4 regions of the Bradyrhizobium sp. BWA-3-5 genome follow, and region 3 is predicted to be linked to each of the others. Evidence: predicted binding sites of a transcription regulator. Region 3 holds the regulator's gene; each other region holds the start of a gene.

Evidence for each region. The regulator LexA, encoded in region 3, represses DNA repair genes until DNA is damaged. The targets are predictions, from matches to a motif close to TGTTCNNNNTGTGTTCNG.
Region 1: a site for LexA is predicted at 1,774-1,791, ahead of recA (recombinase RecA). Genes of this name have one in related genera too.
Region 2: a site for LexA is predicted at 1,575-1,592, ahead of RX331_RS00850 (YifB family Mg chelatase-like AAA ATPase). Genes of this name have one in related genera too.
Region 4: a site for LexA is predicted at 1,971-1,988, ahead of RX331_RS36175 (DNA recombination protein RmuC). Genes of this name have one in related genera too.

The regions. Positions count from the first base shown of each region.
Region 1 is NZ_CP136626.1:2,884,651-2,888,832, forward strand. It holds gene RX331_RS13745 (hypothetical protein) at 594-800, opposite strand; gene RX331_RS13750 (hypothetical protein) at 941-1,066, opposite strand; gene recA (recombinase RecA) at 1,895-2,986, shown strand; gene RX331_RS13760 (hypothetical protein) at 3,116-4,099, shown strand.
Region 2 is NZ_CP136626.1:181,231-185,412, reverse strand. It holds gene RX331_RS00850 (YifB family Mg chelatase-like AAA ATPase) at 1-1,524, opposite strand, end outside; gene RX331_RS00845 (hypothetical protein) at 1,681-1,863, opposite strand; gene RX331_RS00840 (MBL fold metallo-hydrolase) at 2,131-3,102, opposite strand; gene RX331_RS00835 (hypothetical protein) at 3,377-4,182, opposite strand, start outside.
Region 3 is NZ_CP136626.1:3,716,676-3,720,857, reverse strand. It holds gene RX331_RS17955 (HAD family phosphatase) at 1-106, shown strand, start outside; gene glp (gephyrin-like molybdotransferase Glp) at 119-1,330, shown strand; gene lexA (transcriptional repressor LexA) at 1,533-2,234, shown strand; gene RX331_RS17940 (hypothetical protein) at 2,496-2,918, shown strand; gene RX331_RS17935 (hypothetical protein) at 3,056-3,226, shown strand; gene RX331_RS17930 (ComEC/Rec2 family competence protein) at 3,234-4,182, opposite strand, start outside.
Region 4 is NZ_CP136626.1:7,529,147-7,533,328, reverse strand. It holds gene RX331_RS36185 (AmpG family muropeptide MFS transporter) at 1-140, opposite strand, end outside; partial or broken gene RX331_RS36180 (GIY-YIG nuclease family protein) at 330-628, opposite strand; gene RX331_RS36175 (DNA recombination protein RmuC) at 730-1,938, opposite strand; gene def (peptide deformylase) at 2,122-2,649, shown strand; gene fmt (methionyl-tRNA formyltransferase) at 2,826-3,758, shown strand; gene truA (tRNA pseudouridine(38-40) synthase TruA) at 3,910-4,182, shown strand, end outside.

The DNA of each region.
Region 1 (4,182 bases), 830 kb from region 3:
TCAGACCTCGTACTTAAAATTGCAACTATTAATCAATACAACTAAAGAGATTTCACCGCCGCCGATGGATGCAGCGGCGGACGGCAGGTAAAGGCGAAATTCCCGCACGGCCGGCCATCAGGGCCGTAAATTTTCCTAGGCTCCAGCCGGTAGCAATGCCCGCCGTGGCGCTGCGTTCCTCCGGCAGGTCTAACCCCGTACGGGTGGCTGAATTCCGATATCGGAAGCTGGGCCCGGCAAAACACTGCGCCGCACAAGCGGAATATGATCGCTTGGCGGCGCAGGCCTATTCCCCGAGTGATGCAATGTCCCAGGCAAGCATTTGGTCTGGGCCACAGCCAAAAGGTTCAACGCGGGACGCGACGTATCGGGCGGACGATTTTGGGCCCTGAAACGGGGGCTTAGGGCAGGCTGTATCTGGTCGCTAAGGGCGGGGCGGTCTTTGGATTTCCGCGCCGTCGGCGACCTCGCTGCATAGCCCCATGTGGCGGGGTCGTTGGGGCTTGCGCGCCGCGGCGTCGCCGCGGGGACGCTCGTCCCGGCCGCCGGTCTGCCAGGCATGCCGCACGGGCGGAGGCTTGCCGCCGGACGCGCTATTCCTGACGCGCGGGATAGGGCTGCCGCGGCGGTATATGGGTTCGCGACGGCGTATCCGGGCCGCGGATCGGCTGCGGCACCCGCGAGGGGTCGGGGTTGCGGCTGAGGCTGAAGGGCCGGGTGAGGAAACGGGCGCCAAGCTGTTGAAGCGTCGGCAGGGTTTGATGGGGCAAGGCGAACTGTGTGTGCATGGTGCCAAGCATAAAGTCGCCCACTTGACGGACGGTTCAGACGAAACCGCAAGCATGCCTAAAATTGTAAGCGATGCGCGAGCTGCACTTCAGCTTGGAGATGACGTCCGGAAAAACGATGAGGCCGCGCTGTGGCGGCCTCATCGCGAGAGCTAGCCATCCGGCTGCTCTACATCAGGCGGCCGGGGGCTGGCGTCCGGCGCCTCTTCACTCCTGGCGGAAAGGTCGGCGGCCTTGTCGAGAAAGCCGGCGGCGACATCCGGATTCGTGGTGGCCATTGCAAACTTCAGGAAAGTCGCGGCTTGTTCAGAGAGATATTTTTTACCCGGCACAATATGGTTCCCCGTCACTACCTGCCGCACCCGCTCCGACTACGCGCTGCGGCGGAATCCGTTCCGGGAGGAAAAGTACAAAAGTGAACTTTGTGGCGGCCGTGCAAGGGGCGGGGTCGGCCGGGGGACCGGCCTGGCATCACTCCTTGCCGAGAAGCTTGCCGGTTTCCTTGTGGATGAAATGGAGCCGGGTGCAGGCGAGGCAGACGACCGACACATAGGCGTTCGGCTCGTCCTTCGGGGAGGTTTCCGGAAGCCAATGCTGAACATTCGTGCCCAGTTGAGGGCATTTGAAAAGGATGTGACGACCCATTCGTTCGACTAAGCAGAGCCTGCCGGCCGGGTCACTTCCGTATGATTGCGTAGCTGGGGAGGGCGGATGCCGCCTGATTGGGGCATCCCGCAGCCCGTTTCAGCCTGCGTGGCAACTATTGCGGCAAGGAACGTCCGAACCCCGATGGAGAACCGTTTTACGTTTGTGAGGATTGCTTCCACGTCTGGTCGCCCGAGTCTTTCCGGCGGCTAAGGGTCCTCATTGCCGACTGGCTCTAGTGGTTTCGAAATAGCGCCCTGCGACCGGATTGAGGTTAGGAAATCCGCAACCTTGAATTGGGGAAGGGGGCGCGTAGCAGGGATAAGTGCCGTTCTGCGGAAAGAACATATTGCGAACATAGAACAAACGTGGTACGAAGATTCCCACACGAAATCGAACCAAAAAGCTTCTCGCCGCCGTTTGTCCCGCTCGCGAATCCCCGCCATAAGGAGCACGTAAAGATGTCCGCCACTGCCCTGCGTATCGTTGAAGGATCCTCCATGGATAAGACCAAGGCCCTGTCTGCCGCGCTCTCCCAGATCGAGCGCCAGTTCGGCAAGGGCTCGGTGATGAAGCTGGGCAAGAACGACCGTTCGATGGATGTCGAGACGGTCTCGACCGGCTCGCTTGGGCTCGACATCGCGCTCGGCGTCGGCGGCCTGCCGAAGGGGCGGGTAGTCGAGATCTACGGACCGGAATCGTCGGGCAAGACCACGCTGGCGCTGCATTGCGTGGCCGAGGGACAGCGCAAGGGCGGCATCTGCGCCTTCATCGACGCCGAACACGCGCTCGACCCGGTCTATGCCCGCAAGCTCGGCGTCAACATCGACGAGCTCTTGATCTCGCAGCCTGACACCGGCGAGCAGGCGCTGGAAATCTGCGACACGCTGGTGCGCTCCGGTGCGATCGACGTGCTGGTGGTCGATTCGGTCGCGGCGCTGGTGCCGAAGGCTGAGCTCGAGGGCGAGATGGGCGATGCGCTGCCCGGCCTCCAGGCGAGGTTGATGAGCCAGGCGCTGCGCAAGCTCACGGCCTCGATCAACAAGTCCAACACCATGGTGATCTTCATCAACCAGATCCGCATGAAGATCGGCGTGATGTACGGCTCGCCGGAAACCACCACCGGCGGCAACGCGCTGAAATTTTACGCTTCCGTCCGCCTCGACATCCGCCGCATCGGCGCGATCAAGGAGCGCGACGAGGTGGTCGGCAACACCACCCGCGTCAAGGTGGTGAAGAACAAGCTGGCGCCGCCCTTCAAGCAGGTCGAGTTCGACATCATGTATGGCGAGGGCGTCTCCAAGATGGGCGAGATCCTCGACCTCGGCGTCAAGGCCGGCCTCGTCGAAAAGTCCGGCGCCTGGTTCTCCTATGACAGCCAGCGGCTCGGGCAGGGGCGCGAGAACGCAAAAGCCTTCCTCAAGGCCAACCCCGACATGACCGCCAAGATCGAGATGGCGATCCGCCAGAACTCGGGCCTGATCGCCGAGCAGATTTTGGCTGGTCCCGCAGAGCGCGATGCCGACGGCGAGGAGCCCGGCGAAGAAGAATAAATTTGAGAATCGCTTCAGGGGTTAAGGCCTGAAGCGTAACAGACGGGCGCTGCGGACGTTGAGTTGCCGACGTTCGCAGCGCCCGTTTTTGTTTTTGAGCCGTTTGTTTGTCAGTTGTAGGTGGGTGTGATGAAGCCTCTGATCCTGACCGGCTGGATGACGCCGGACTTCATGAGGAGTGGCTACGGCGACCTTGTGTTGGACTTGGCATTCTTCGATTTCGCCTGGGGGCCGCAGCCCTCGGCGGAACAACTCGCAACGTATCTTGGTCCCCGCACCGCAAACCACGCCGGAGGCGCACACTGGTCGGACTGGGGTGGCGGCCAATGGAAGCAGAGCGCAAATAGGAAGCACCGCGATCTCAGCCTTGCCGAGTTCTGCCAACAATACGAAGCCGTCGAATTATGGTTCGACGTGCAGCCGAAAGCGCAGCTGAAACTGATCTGGCTGCTTGATTACTTCCACGCTTATGCGGAAACCGTTGACAGGCTGAAGCTGCGTCTCGTCGATCTGGAGATGGTCGGGCTTGAGAAATTCGGCCGGTGGGACCCGCCGGCCGTCGATGTCACGGAAGCGGAGTTGGCGACGGCGAGCGCGGCTTGGCAGGCTTGGCGATCGCCTACGCCCGCTGCCTGTTTCGATCTGCTCAGCAAGGATTTGAGCGCGCTCCCGCTGCTCAAACCTGTCTTGCTCGATCTGCTCAATGAGCTGCCATCAAGCTCAACAGGGCTCGGCGCCTCGGAAATGCGGATGCTCGAGTTGATCGCGCGAGGATACCGGCTCACGAATGCGCTCTTCCATCTCCGCCAGCTGCGACAGACGCGCATCTTCGGCGAGTGGGAATACGGTTATCTGCTGGATGGGCTTGCGTTCGGCCCACGTCCCGCGGTGGCGGGCCTCGACGAGGAGCTGCGCACGCTCGACCGCGAAAATTTGCGCGACCGGCATGCGGCGTATCTGCGCAGCCGGCTCTCGATCACCGAATTCGGCAAGGCGGTGCTCGCCCACAAGGAGGATTTTTCCCGCCACAACCCGATCGACCGCTGGTGGGGCGGCACGCATTTGACCAATGAGAAGCTTTGGCGCTGGGACCCCGTCCTGCTCGTGCCGTAGCGCGTAGGATGGGTAGAGCGCGGCGAAACCCATCATCGGGCGATATCACGCGGCGATAGAAGCGATGGGTTTCGCTTCGCTCT
Region 2 (4,182 bases), 3.5 Mb from region 3:
CAAATCCTCGGCGAGTGCGCGATAGGAAAGCGCTTCGGCCAGATGCAGCCGGCCGATCTTTTCTGCGCCGTCGAGATCGGCGAGCGTGCGCGCGACGCGCAATACGCGGTGGTAGCCGCGTGCGGTCAGCTTCATGGTCTCAGTCGCGTCGCGCAGAAGCTTTTGCCCCTGCGCATCTGGTTGCGCGATGGTCTCCAGCAGCGAGGCGGGCGCCTCGGCATTGGTGCGGATGTGCGGCATGCCGGCCGCCGCATAGCGCGCAAGCTGGATGTTGCGGGCGGCGGCGACGCGGGCTGCGACTTCCGCTGATCCTTCGGAAGGCGGCGGCAGGATCAAATCTGCGGCGGTAACCGCCGGGACTTCGATGCGCAGGTCGATGCGATCCATCAGCGGGCCGGAGATGCGCATCTGGTAATCCGCGGTGCAGCGCTCGACCGGCGCGCGCCTGCAGGAATAGCCGGGATCATAGGCCTGGCCGCAGCGGCACGGGTTCATTGCGGCGACCAGCATGAAGCGCGCCGGGTAGGTGACGCGGTGATTGGCGCGAGACACCGATACCTCACCGTTCTCCAGCGGCTGGCGCAGCGAATCCAGCACCCGCGGGTCGAACTCCGGCAGCTCGTCGAGAAACAACACGCCTTGATGCGCCAGCGAAATTTCGCCGGGCCTTGCGCGCAGGCCGCCGCCGGTCAGCGCGGCCATGCTGGCGGAATGATGGGGGCTGCGGAACGGCCGCCGCGCCGTCAATGCGCCGTCGCGGATTTCGCCGGCGACGGAGGCGATCATCGAGACTTCGAGCAGCTCGGAGGGCGACAGCGGCGGCAGGATCGAAGGCAGCCGCGCCGCCAGCATCGACTTGCCGGCGCCGGGCGAGCCGATCATCAACAGATGATGCCCGCCGGCCGCGGCGATCTCCAGCGCGCGTTTTGCACTTTCTTGGCCCTTGATGTCTCTGAGGTCGAGATGCGTCGCCTCATGCTCGTGCACTTTCGGCTGCGGGCGCGACAGCACCTGCGTGCCCTTGAAATGGTTGGCGATCTGGATCAGCGATTTCGCCGCGATGATCTGGATGTCCGGGCTCGCCCACGCCGCTTCCGTCCCGCAGGCGGCCGGGCAGATCAATCCTTCCTCGCGCGCGTTGGCGCCGATCGCGGCCGGCAACACGCCAGCGACAGGCGCGATCGAGCCGTCGAGCCCGAGCTCGCCGAGAACGGTAAAACCGTTCAGCGCATCCGGCGGAATCGCGCCGATCGCCGCCATCAGCCCGAGCGCAATCGGGAGATCATAATGGCTGCCTTCCTTCGGCAGGTCGGCCGGCGCCAGGTTGACCGTGATCCGCCGCGCCGGTAGCGCCAGCCCCGAGGCGATCAGCGCCGAGCGCACCCGCTCGCGTGCCTCTGACACCGCCTTGTCCGGTAGACCCACGATCGCAAATGCCGGCAGTCCTGGCGCGACCTGCACCTGCACGTCGACCGCGCGGGCCTCGATCCCTTCAAAGGCTACCGTAGATACGCGCGCGACCATGCTGCCCCTCGTGACGCAATCGAAGGTAGCGGGGAACCGGGGGCCAAGTCAAGAACAATAGGAGAACATAGGCGCAAGGAACCGTCCGGCGGCTCGGCACCGGCCTGCCGGCACAACCACGGATCGTTGATGCAGTCCTGTCAGCGCTGACCGTGTTCAGCGCTCCGATCGCATGTACGGACTGTTTTCCGAAATTTGTTTCAGCCCCGGATCGTCGGCGAGACTGCGTACTTCCTGCATCTCCGCCGACCTCGTGTTCTGCGTATCCCGCTGCAAGCTCCAGATTCCGAGCCCCACGATGAGCATGCCAGCGCCAATGGCTATGAAGTCTTTGGTCATTTGCTGGGCCTCCATACTGGCTGCCAAGCGGTCGAGACGGCTCGCTGTTTCGGTTTGGGCGCCTGCCGGTCCTGCGCCCTGACGCTCGTGTTGCCTTCGCGGCGAGTCTCACGGTGTTTCCCTCGCCTAAAGGAAAACCAATTCCGGTCATCGGCGATCGCTTCTACGGTACGCCCTTTCAACGCTCGACGCAGCCTGCAAGCCGCGCGCATGACGGCATCGTGATGATCCGGAGCCGGCCTGGGCGCCGGCCCCGGACGCTTTACCTCACAGCTCCATCTTCATCGGCTCGGGATAATAATGGAATCCATCGCCGGCCTTGGCGACGTGGCCGTAGCCCGGCCAGGCGAAGTGATAGGACATGACCGGGGTCTTGTTGGCTGCGATCGTGTCGAGCAGTTTTACCCGGCTCGCTGCTGCCTGTTTCGGGTCGGTGTCGTAGGAAAATTCCATCCGCGGTTTTTCAAGCAACAGAATGGCGTGGTGCGTGAGATCTCCGAGGAAGGCGAAGGACTTGCCGGATGACGTCACCATGAAGATGGTGTGTCCGACGGTGTGGCCGGGCGCCGCGATCGCCTGCACGCCGGGCAGGAATTCCTGGCCGTCCTTGATGAACACGATGCGATCGCGCACCGGCATCAAATTCTTGCGGGCGTGTATCACGAAATCCTTCAAGGGACTGCCGAGCTTGCCTTCATCAGTCCAGAAATCGAAGTCGCTCTGGGTGATGTAATATTGCGCGTTCGGGAATAACGGCTTGTCGTCGGCGCCGACGATGCCGCCGATATGATCGATATGGGCGTGCGACAGCACCACGGCGTCGATATCGCCCGGCTTGATCCCGGCTTCCGCCATGCTCTTCTGCTGGCGGCCCGTGGTCGGCCCGAACAATTTCGATGTGCCCATGCCGGTGTCGAACAGGATCAGCTTGTCGCCGTTGTTCACGATCGGCGAGTTCTGCTCGAGCACGACGTTGTCGGGATCGAGGAAGTTGTCGGAGAGCATCTTCCGCACTTCTTCATCGGGTACGCCAATGAAGGTGCCTTTGGGCGGGCCGAGCGGCAGCGTGCCGTCGGAGACGATAGTCACTTCGGCGTCGCCGAGAATGAAGCGGTGCCAGTAGGGCGTCTGCGTGCCTAGTTTTGGCGCTTTCGCCAGCGCGCTGCCGCCGAGCATCGTTGAGGCGCCCAATCCGGCGCCGAGCGCAAGCAAAGACCGTCGCGAAAGATTCGTCGTCATGCCTCTTCCTCCACTAATTTTATGTATTGCAGTTTATGCCCGGACAGATTCATCCGCGGCTACAGGCTGCGCCCGCCTGCCGAAATTGGCAAGTGGGAGGAGAGGGCGCGGCAGGGATGTGAAAATGCAATGACGCCGTGCGGCGTTTCACGGCGCGCTTGGTCTCGATGGTATGCCAGATTCGCCGGCCGTGTGACGACGACGAGTACTTCGCATAGTCCCGCGGAGCTTATCGCATTGAGGCATCACTGCCGGACCGGATGATCATCGACAGTTACCAATCGTAGTCGTCGTACATCCACTCCCTGGGGTATCGCGACCGCGATCGTGGTTGTGGTCGTGACCGCTCCGGCCTGCGTACGCTTGCAGCAGCCGGCTGCGTCGCAGGCGCGGACGCTCTCGGCGGGTTCGGCTCGGAAGCCTTGGCCAGCGCGCGCTTCATCTCCTCCTGGCTCGTCTTGAGCTCCGTAATGGCCTTTGCGTTGTCGTTGGCCATTTGCTGCTGGTTCGCCTTGAGCTGTTCGATGTTGCGCTCGAGATCCGCAAGGTTGCGCGAGATGGTCTGCAGGAGCTGGGCCTGATCGGCAGGCGCTGCGGCCGCTGGCGGCGAGGCCTCTTGCGGCGGCGCTGCCTGCGCCAGGACGGGCGCTTGCGGCGGGGATGGTGCTTGCGGTGGTGAGGCTTGTTGTGCCGCGTCTTGTGATGCCGAGGCTTGTGGCGGTGCAGGCTCCGCCGCGGCCACCTGAACGAACGATGGCGCAGCCTGTTGAGGTGATGGCCGGTCTTCCGGCGGCGATGAGGATGACGATGAAGCGAGCTGGGGCTGAGTCCCATCGTCAGAGGCTAGCTGCCAAACCAGGGCAGCGACAACGACGCACGCCGCCAGCGCCAGGCCAAAGATGATCTGCAGCGAGGGCTTTCCCGACGGCGATGGCTGGACAGGTAAGATCGCGGGCAATTGCGTTCCAGGTTTAGCCGAATCCGGTTGCGAAGCGGGACGGCCCGAAGACGGGCGCGCGGCATCGCGCTCCATACGCGCAAGCTGCTCCGTCAGACGGGTGAGCTGTTCGTCGGCGCGCT
Region 3 (4,182 bases):
CGATTCAGCCGCCAATATCGAAGGCGCGCGGGCGCGCGGCCTTTCTGCCATCCACGTGACATCGACGGATGACGTGGCAAGGGCACTGACCGCACTTGGAATTTAGGGAGGTCTGCCCGTGGCCTTGATGCCGGTTGCCGATGCATTGTCCGCGATCCTTGATGGCGCCGATCCCCTGCCCGAGGAAATGGTCGCGCTGGACGCCGCCCATCACCGCGTGCTGGCGCGCGACGTCGCGGCGCGGCGGACCCAGCCGCCTGAGGCGATGTCGGCGATGGACGGCTATGCGGTGCGCGCAACGGATGCCGCCGATCTCTCCGCCCGGCTCAAAGTGATCGGCGAGGTCGCCGCTGGCCGCCCGTTCGAACGGAAGGTCGGCCGCGGCGAAGCGGTGCGAATTTTCACCGGCGGCGTCATCCCAGACGGCGCCGACGCCGTCATCATCCAGGAAGACACGGCTGTCGACGGCGATCATATCACCATCACCGAAGCCGCCGTCCCCGGGCGGCATATCCGCGCCGCCGGCGTCGATTTCCGTGAGGGTGACGTGCTGCTGAAGCGCGGGCGCCGCCTCTCCGACCGCGACCTGTCGCTCGCCGCCGGCATGAACTATCCGGAAGTCGCCGTGCACCGCCGCCCGAAAGTGGCCGTGCTGGGCACAGGCGACGAGTTGGTCATGCCCGGCACGATCCCCGGCCCCGGCCAGATCGTCTACTCCAACGGCTATGGCTTGCGCGCGCTGGCGCGGGCGGAGGGCGCCGAGGTCGTCGATCTCGGCCTGGCCGCCGACACCGTTGCCGCCACCACGGAAGGTATCCGCCGTGCCAACGAGTCCAACGCGGATGTCCTGATTACCATGGGCGGGGCGTCCGTCGGGGACCATGACCTCGTCAAGCAGTCGCTCGAAGCCGAAGGGACGACCATGGCCTTTTGGCGGATCGCGATGCGGCCGGGCAAGCCGATGATGCATGGCAGGCTCGGCTCGATGCGGGTGATCGGCCTGCCCGGCAATCCCGTCTCTTCCTATGTCTGCGGATTCCTGTTCCTGGTGCCGCTGATTCGCGCTTTATCGGGCCGCGACCACGTCCATCACGTCAGGGAAGGCGCCGTTTTGGGCCGCGACCTCGCCGCCAACGACCAGCGCGAAGATTATCTTCGCGCCCGCCTGGAAGAGCACGAGGACGGCACGCTGACGGCCGTGCCGGTCACCCACCAGGACTCCTCACTGCTCGGGAATCTCGCTGCGGCACGGGCACTTGTGATACGTCCGCCATTCGCGCCGGCCGCCGTGAAGGGGTCGCGTTGCGAGCTTCTGCGCCTGCCGGAATGACGCGCCGAACGGCGCATCCGGCCGCTATCGCCAATGCGTTCACCTGAAATTAAGTGGTTGCGGAACACATATCGAACATATAGTGTCCGTTCATGATTTGTTTCGAGCGCTAGTGTCTCTGGTTGGGAGTTTGGGGACTCCGGCGATCTGGGCGCTGAAATTCGAGACCGAACGACGATACCAAACCGGGGGATTGCTCGCGATGCTTACGCGCAAACAGTATGAGCTACTGCGTTTCATCAATGAACGGCTGAAAGAGGCCGGCGTGCCGCCCTCCTTCGACGAGATGAAGGACGCGCTCGACCTGCGCTCGAAGTCCGGAATCCACCGCCTGATTACGGCGCTGGAGGAGCGCGGCTTCATCCGCCGCCTGCCCAACCGCGCCCGCGCCATCGAAGTCATCAAGCTGCCGGAGCTTGCGACAGCCGGCAACGGCCGCCGCGGCTTCACGCCAAGCGTTATTGAAGGCACGCTCGGCAAGCGCACCTCAAGCCCGCCTGTTGCCGAGGACGACGGCAATCGTCCGGTCGCCGTGCCCGTGATGGGCCGGATCGCCGCCGGCACGCCGATCGAGGCGCTGCAGACCCGCAGCCATACGATCAGCGTGCCGCCTGACATGCTCGGCTCCGGCGAACATTACGCGCTCGAAGTGCGCGGCGATTCCATGGTCGATGCCGGCATTCTCGACGGCGACATGGCGCTGATCCAGCGCAACGAGACCGCCGACACCGGCGATATCGTGGTGGCGCTGATCGACGAGGAGGAAGCCACGCTAAAGCGTTTCCGCCGCCGCGGCGCCTCGATCGCGCTCGAGCCGGCCAACGCCGCCTATGAAGTCCGCATCCTGCCGCCCAACCGGGTCCGAATCCAGGGCAAGCTGATCGGGCTGTACCGCAAATACTGATCTTTAAATATTGGTCTGTCGGTTGGCGTACATGACGACAACGACATCCAGCCCCGGCCATCGGCCGGGGTTTTTTGCTGCGTGAAGGAACAAAGCCCCGTTATCGCGCTTGTGATTTTGATCGCAGTCAGGCCAGTCGCAGAATTTGTCCCGAACCAAGAAAAGCTTCTGCCAAGTCCACTTGCGATAAAATCCACTGCGATAGAGGCCTGTGCCTCCTTCCAGACACGGGTCAGCTATCTCAAACGAGGGAGCCATCCGATGTGTGACTATAGCCTGCACGCCGTGGCGACGCGCCCTGCCCGGGTCGGCGAGACGCTTGTTACCACAACCTTCCGCGGTACTTCGACCCGCGGCTTTGCGTCAGAGCGCGAACCAGCAGTGGCGGTCTGCATGCTTCCCGGCACCGAACTGGCGTTCGCCGAGGACGTCAGATACGATAACCGCTGGATCTGGACGCGAACCACCGAGTGGCGGGTCGGCAAGTTCAATCAGATCGAGCCCGAAGTGGCCGACCGTCACCATGACGCGATCGAATTTCCCGATGGCAGCCATGTGCTGGTGACGCAGCTTTGCGAAGGCCAGCGGGCGACCGTGCTGCAATTGCCGGTGGTCCAGACCGGCGGCGAGCGCGCCCCGAAAGCCGTCGAAGCGCCTCCGGCCGCTTCTATCGTGACCGGCTAAACGCCGCGCATGTAATCCGCCGGTTCAAACCGGCGGATTACGTGATATATTGCCTGGAAAATCGGCGCCGAGGGCAGTCGGTGGTCAACAAGATTACATGGCAAAGAGCCGGACGCGTCACTGCACCGGGGCGGTACATGTTCCGCTATGGCTGGCTCACCGTCACCGCGGACGATCTCGCGATCTGGCAGCAATTCCCCGACGCCTCGTTCACGTTGGTCAACCTGCCTTCGCAGCCTGACGCGCCGGAGGAGTTTCACCTCGGCGCGTTCGAGATACCGGTCGCTCCTCCGCACGACGATCGCTGAACTCAATTTATTCTTCCGCCTGAAGGTCCGCCTCGGCCGGCGTCGCATCGACGGCCCGCGCCGGCACGCGCGGCGCCAGCACGGTGGCGTCCGGCTCGCGCTCCTCAGCTACGGCCGGCGACCACGGCCGGTCGATCCCGCGCGGCTTGACCGCCTCGACGACAAAGCCTTCCCTGCCTCGCCCTAGCGCCATCGCGCCCTGGCGCCGCAATCGCTCGCCGTCGATCACGGAAGCGCTGCAGGCGGCCGGCGCCTGCCGCAGCGTCACGATCAGCGCCGTGCGCTCGCAATCATCCGCAAACGCTTCCGGCCTGAACGCCTGCGCGACCAGCGGGCCGCCCGCAGACGGCACCACGCAGCCGAGGTCGTCGCAGGACACGCCTGAGGTGAGCGTGGCATCGGTTGCGTTGCGCGCATCGGCATCCGCCGCCAGCCACTCCTTCAGCAGGAACGTATCCTTCGAGCCCTTCACCGCGTGCATCAGATGCAGCCGGCCGTCCTGGCCGCGGACGCCGACATGGCGGCCGTCCGCAGAGATCAGAATATCCGGTGGCGTCACCCGCGCCGCCCACATCGCCGCCAGCACCACCAGCGCGGCGCCCGACCAGCGCAGCGGCGTGCGCAGCAGGCCGAGCAGGATGATGCCAATACTCGCCGCGATCAGCGGGCCGATGCCGAAGGCCGGAATGCGGCCAACCGCGCCGGGCAATGCCGCGACCCATTGCGTGACCGCAATCATCCAGTCGATGCCAAAACCCATGATCGCCCAGAACAGCCCATCGAAGCCGAACGGCATGGCGACGAGGCCGAGCAGGCCCGCCGGCATCACGACCGCCGACACCACCGGCATCGCCGCGAGGTTGGCGATCACGCCATAGGGCGTCACCCGGTGGAAGTGAAAGGCCGCGTAAGGCATGGTCGCAAGCCCCGCCACCAGGGAGGCCAGCAGCAGCATG
Region 4 (4,182 bases), 3.8 Mb from region 3:
AGCGCCAGCGGCAGCCCGGAGGAAAAGCCAAGCATCAGCACGACCAGCACGCGCGGCTGAAGGTACACGGCAAGGCTCTCGCGCCAGGTCGGGGCGGGGGCAGCGGCTTTTTCGGGAACGGTGGATTCGGGTGCAGTCATGCTGGGGTGTTAGCAGATTTTGTAACAAAAGGCTGTCGTCGCTCATCGCCAATCAATGACTGTCATCGTCCGCGAAGGCGGACGATCCAGTACTCCGCGAAATTAGTTGTCAATAATAAGGGTCACGGAGTACTGGATCCCCCGCCTTCGCGGGGGATGACAGCGGAGGGCTTTACTGCGTTCACGAGATCAAGGCCTGGCAATACTTGGATAGAGGTCGTCCCAATTGGGATTCAGTTCCTCGATCAACGGACTTTCCACGCTCGATTCCATTTCTTCAGCCGTTTCTCGCGGCTGATTGCATTCTCGATGTCCTCGAATTGCTCGAAATAGACCAGCTTGTGCACGTCATACTTCTTCGTGAAGCCCTTCATCAACTCAAGGCGATGCTCGCCAACACGTCGTACCAAATGATTCGTAACGCCGATGTAGAGTGTACCGCCGATGCGGTTGGCCAGAATGTAGACGTAGTAGCTGCGTGCCCTCATCTAACGCCTCTGGGATACTGGGTCGCCCGGTCCTAGTGCGCAAGTGCGCACAAGGCCGGGCGATGACAGCCAGTTATGTGGACAAAGCTGCGCGCCAAATACTACTCCCCCGCCTGCAGCTTGCGCGGGGCGGGGAATAACTCGGCCGTTGCGCCCTTGACGACACGTGGCGCTTCCGCCGGCGCGTCGGTCTTGCTGAAATCGAGCTCCTCGATCCGGCCCGCGCGCTTTTCGATCTTGTCGGCGGAGATCAGGATCTGGCGGACGTCCTCGTTGACGTCGCCAAAATGCTTCTGCAGTTTCAGCACGCGGTCGCGCAGGCGGCCGAGATCGTCGCCGAGGTTGAGCACTTCGGTGCGGATCTGGTCGGCGGCGTCGCGCATGCGCGCGTCTTTGAGGATCTGCTGCATCACCTGGATCGCCAGCATCAGGAGCGAGGGCGAGACCAGGACGACGCGGGCGCGGTAGGCCTTCTGGATCACGTCGTCAAAGCCGTCGTGAATTTCCGCATAGACCGATTCCGACGGCACGAACATCAGCGCGGTATCCTGGGTCTCGCCGGCGATCAGGTATTTCTCGGCGATGTCATTGACATGCTTCATCACGTCGCTGCGCAGGCGCTGGCTGGCGAATTTGCGCTCCTCGTCGGTGCGTGCATCGTGCAGCGCGGTCATCGCCTCCAGCGGAAATTTGGCGTCGATGCAGAGCGGCCGCTGGTCGGGCAGGAACACCACGCAATCCGGCCGCTTGCCCGATGACAGCGTGTACTGGAACTCGTAGGAGCCCTGCGGCATGCCATCCTGCACGATGGCCTCCATCCGGGCTTGGCCAAAGGCGCCGCGCGACTGCTTGTTGGCGAGCACGTCGCGCAGCGTCGTCACCTGCGAGGTCAGGTCAGTGAGGTTCTTGTGGGCGTTGTCGATGATGCCGAGCCGCTCGTGCAGCACGCGCAGGCTGTCCATGGTGTGGCGCGTGGTCGCTTCCATCGACTGCCCGACCCGGTGCGTCACCGAATCCAGCCGCTCGTTGACCGCACGCGCCATCTCGGCCTGGCGGCCGGACAGGGCCTGCGCCATCGCATCGACCCGCCCGGTCGATTCGCTCTGCGCCCGCAGCATCTCGCTGAGGCGCTCCTCGAGCTCGTCGGCGCGAATCGCCTGCGCCATCGCCAGTTCCGCGCCGCGGCGGCCCGAGCGGGCGATGATGACGGCGATCGCCAGCAGCAGCACCAGCGTGAGCGCGCCAAAGGCGGCCAGCGCCTCGCCAACGTGAATCGGCAGCTCGCCGACCTCCAGAAGAATTTCGTTCATGGCCCAACTTGTAGCCCGATTCGCCGCCGAGCGCGAACGAAGAGGGAACATTTATGGTAAATGACCGCTTAATTTTCGTGGTTAACGCCGCCTTAAAAATCATGGTTAAGGCCGCCTTAACGTGTTCCGCCGCGCATTGACCCCGGCAGATCAGCGGCTTAAATCCCGCGCCAGAGAAACATCATGGCCATCAGAGAAATCATCATCCTGCCGGACAAGCAGCTCCGGCTCGTCTCCAAGCCCGTCGAGAAGGTGACGACGGAGATCCGCAAGCTCGCCGACGACATGTTCGAGACCATGTACGATGCGCCCGGCATCGGGCTGGCGGCGATCCAGGTCGCGCAGCCGCTGCGGCTGATCACCATGGACCTCGCCAAGAAGGACGAGAATGGCGAGACCAATCCGAAGCCGCGGGTGTTCATCAATCCGGAGATCCTTTCCGCGTCCGAGGAACTGTCCGTCTATGAGGAAGGCTGCCTCTCGATTCCCGAATATTACGAGGAGGTCGAGCGCCCGGCGCGGGTGCGCATCCGCTTCACCGATCTCGACGGCAAGGTGCACGAGGAAGACGCCGACGGGCTGTTCGCCACCTGCATCCAGCACGAGATCGACCACCTCAATGGTGTGCTGTTCGTCGACTATCTGTCGAAGCTGAAACGCGACCGCGTGATGAAGAAGTTCACCAAGGCCGCCAAGCGCGCGACGGGGTAGGTCTGCCCTGCCTCAGCCGTCATGGCCGGGCTCGTCCCGGCCATCCACGTCTTTGGGACCGCGAGGAAGAAAGACGTGGATGCCCGGGAGCGCAGACAAGTGTACGTAGTCTGCGCAAGGCAGACTACTATGCCCGGGCATGACGGAGTATCAAATCGTCTTGGGAATTCCACCTCATGCCGCTTCGTCTCATCTTCATGGGCACGCCCGATTTTTCCGTGCCGACGCTGCTCGAACTGGTGGCCCATGGCCATGAGATCGTGGCCGTCTATACCCGCGCGCCAAAACCGGCCGGGCGAGGCATGAAGTTGCAGCCGACGCCGGTCGAGCAGGAGGCGCGGCGGCTCGGCATTCCCGTGCTGACGCCAGCGACGCTGAAGACATCAGAAGCGCTCGCCGAATTCCGCGCCCATAATGCGGACGCGGCTGTCGTGGTCGCCTACGGCATGATCCTGCCGCAGGCCATTCTCGATGCGCCGCGCTACGGCTGTTTCAATCTGCACGCTTCGCTGTTGCCGCGCTGGCGCGGCGCCGCGCCGATCAACCGTGCCATCATGGCCGGCGATGCCGAGAGCGGCGTGATGGTGATGAAGATGGACGTCGGCCTCGATACCGGCGACGTCGCGATGGCCGAGCGGCTGCCGATTACGGACGCCATGACCGCGGCCGATCTGCACGATGCGCTGGCGCCGCTCGGCGCCGACCTGATGGTGCGCGCGATGGGCGGGCTGGAGCGCGGCGGCTTGCAGCTCACCAAACAAAGCGAGGACGGCGTCACTTATGCTGCCAAGATCGAGAAGGCCGAGGCGCGGATCGACTGGAAGCGGCCGGCGCGCGAGGTGCTCAGGCACATTCACGGCCTGTCGCCGTTTCCCGGCGCCTGGTGCGAGATCGCAGGCGACGGTGAGCCGGCGCGGATCAAGGTTTTGCGATGCGAGCCGGCAAAAGGCTCTGGCACGTCGGGCGAAGTGCTCGATGATAACTTGACCATTGCCTGCGCCGAGGGCGCCATCCGGATTCTGGAGCTGCAACGCGAAGGCAAGGCCCGGATGAAGGCCGCCGACTTCCTGCGCGGCACGCCGTTGAAGGCCGGTGCGCGCCTCTCTTAACGCTGTCATACCCCGCGAAGGCGGGGTATCCAGTACGCCGCGGCCTTTGAGATTGAACCGAGACGTCACGGCGTGCTGGATCATCCGCTGGAGCCTGTCATCGGGCCGGCCAAAGGCCGGACCGGGTGGCGGACGATGACATCGAGTAAAAATGCCCCGTTACAAACTAACCATCGAATATGACGGCACGCCGTTCTCCGGCTGGCAGATCCAGGACAACGCGCCGACCGTGCAGGGCGCGCTGGAGGCCGCGGTGAAGGCGATTTGTGGCGAGGACGTGCGCGTGCACGGCTCCGGCCGCACCGACGCCGGCGTCCACGCGCTCGGGCAGGTCGCGCATTGCGATATCGAAAAACCGTTTCCGCCGGGCCGCCTGCGTGACGGGCTGAACGCTCATCTGCGCCCGCACCCCATCGGCGTGCTC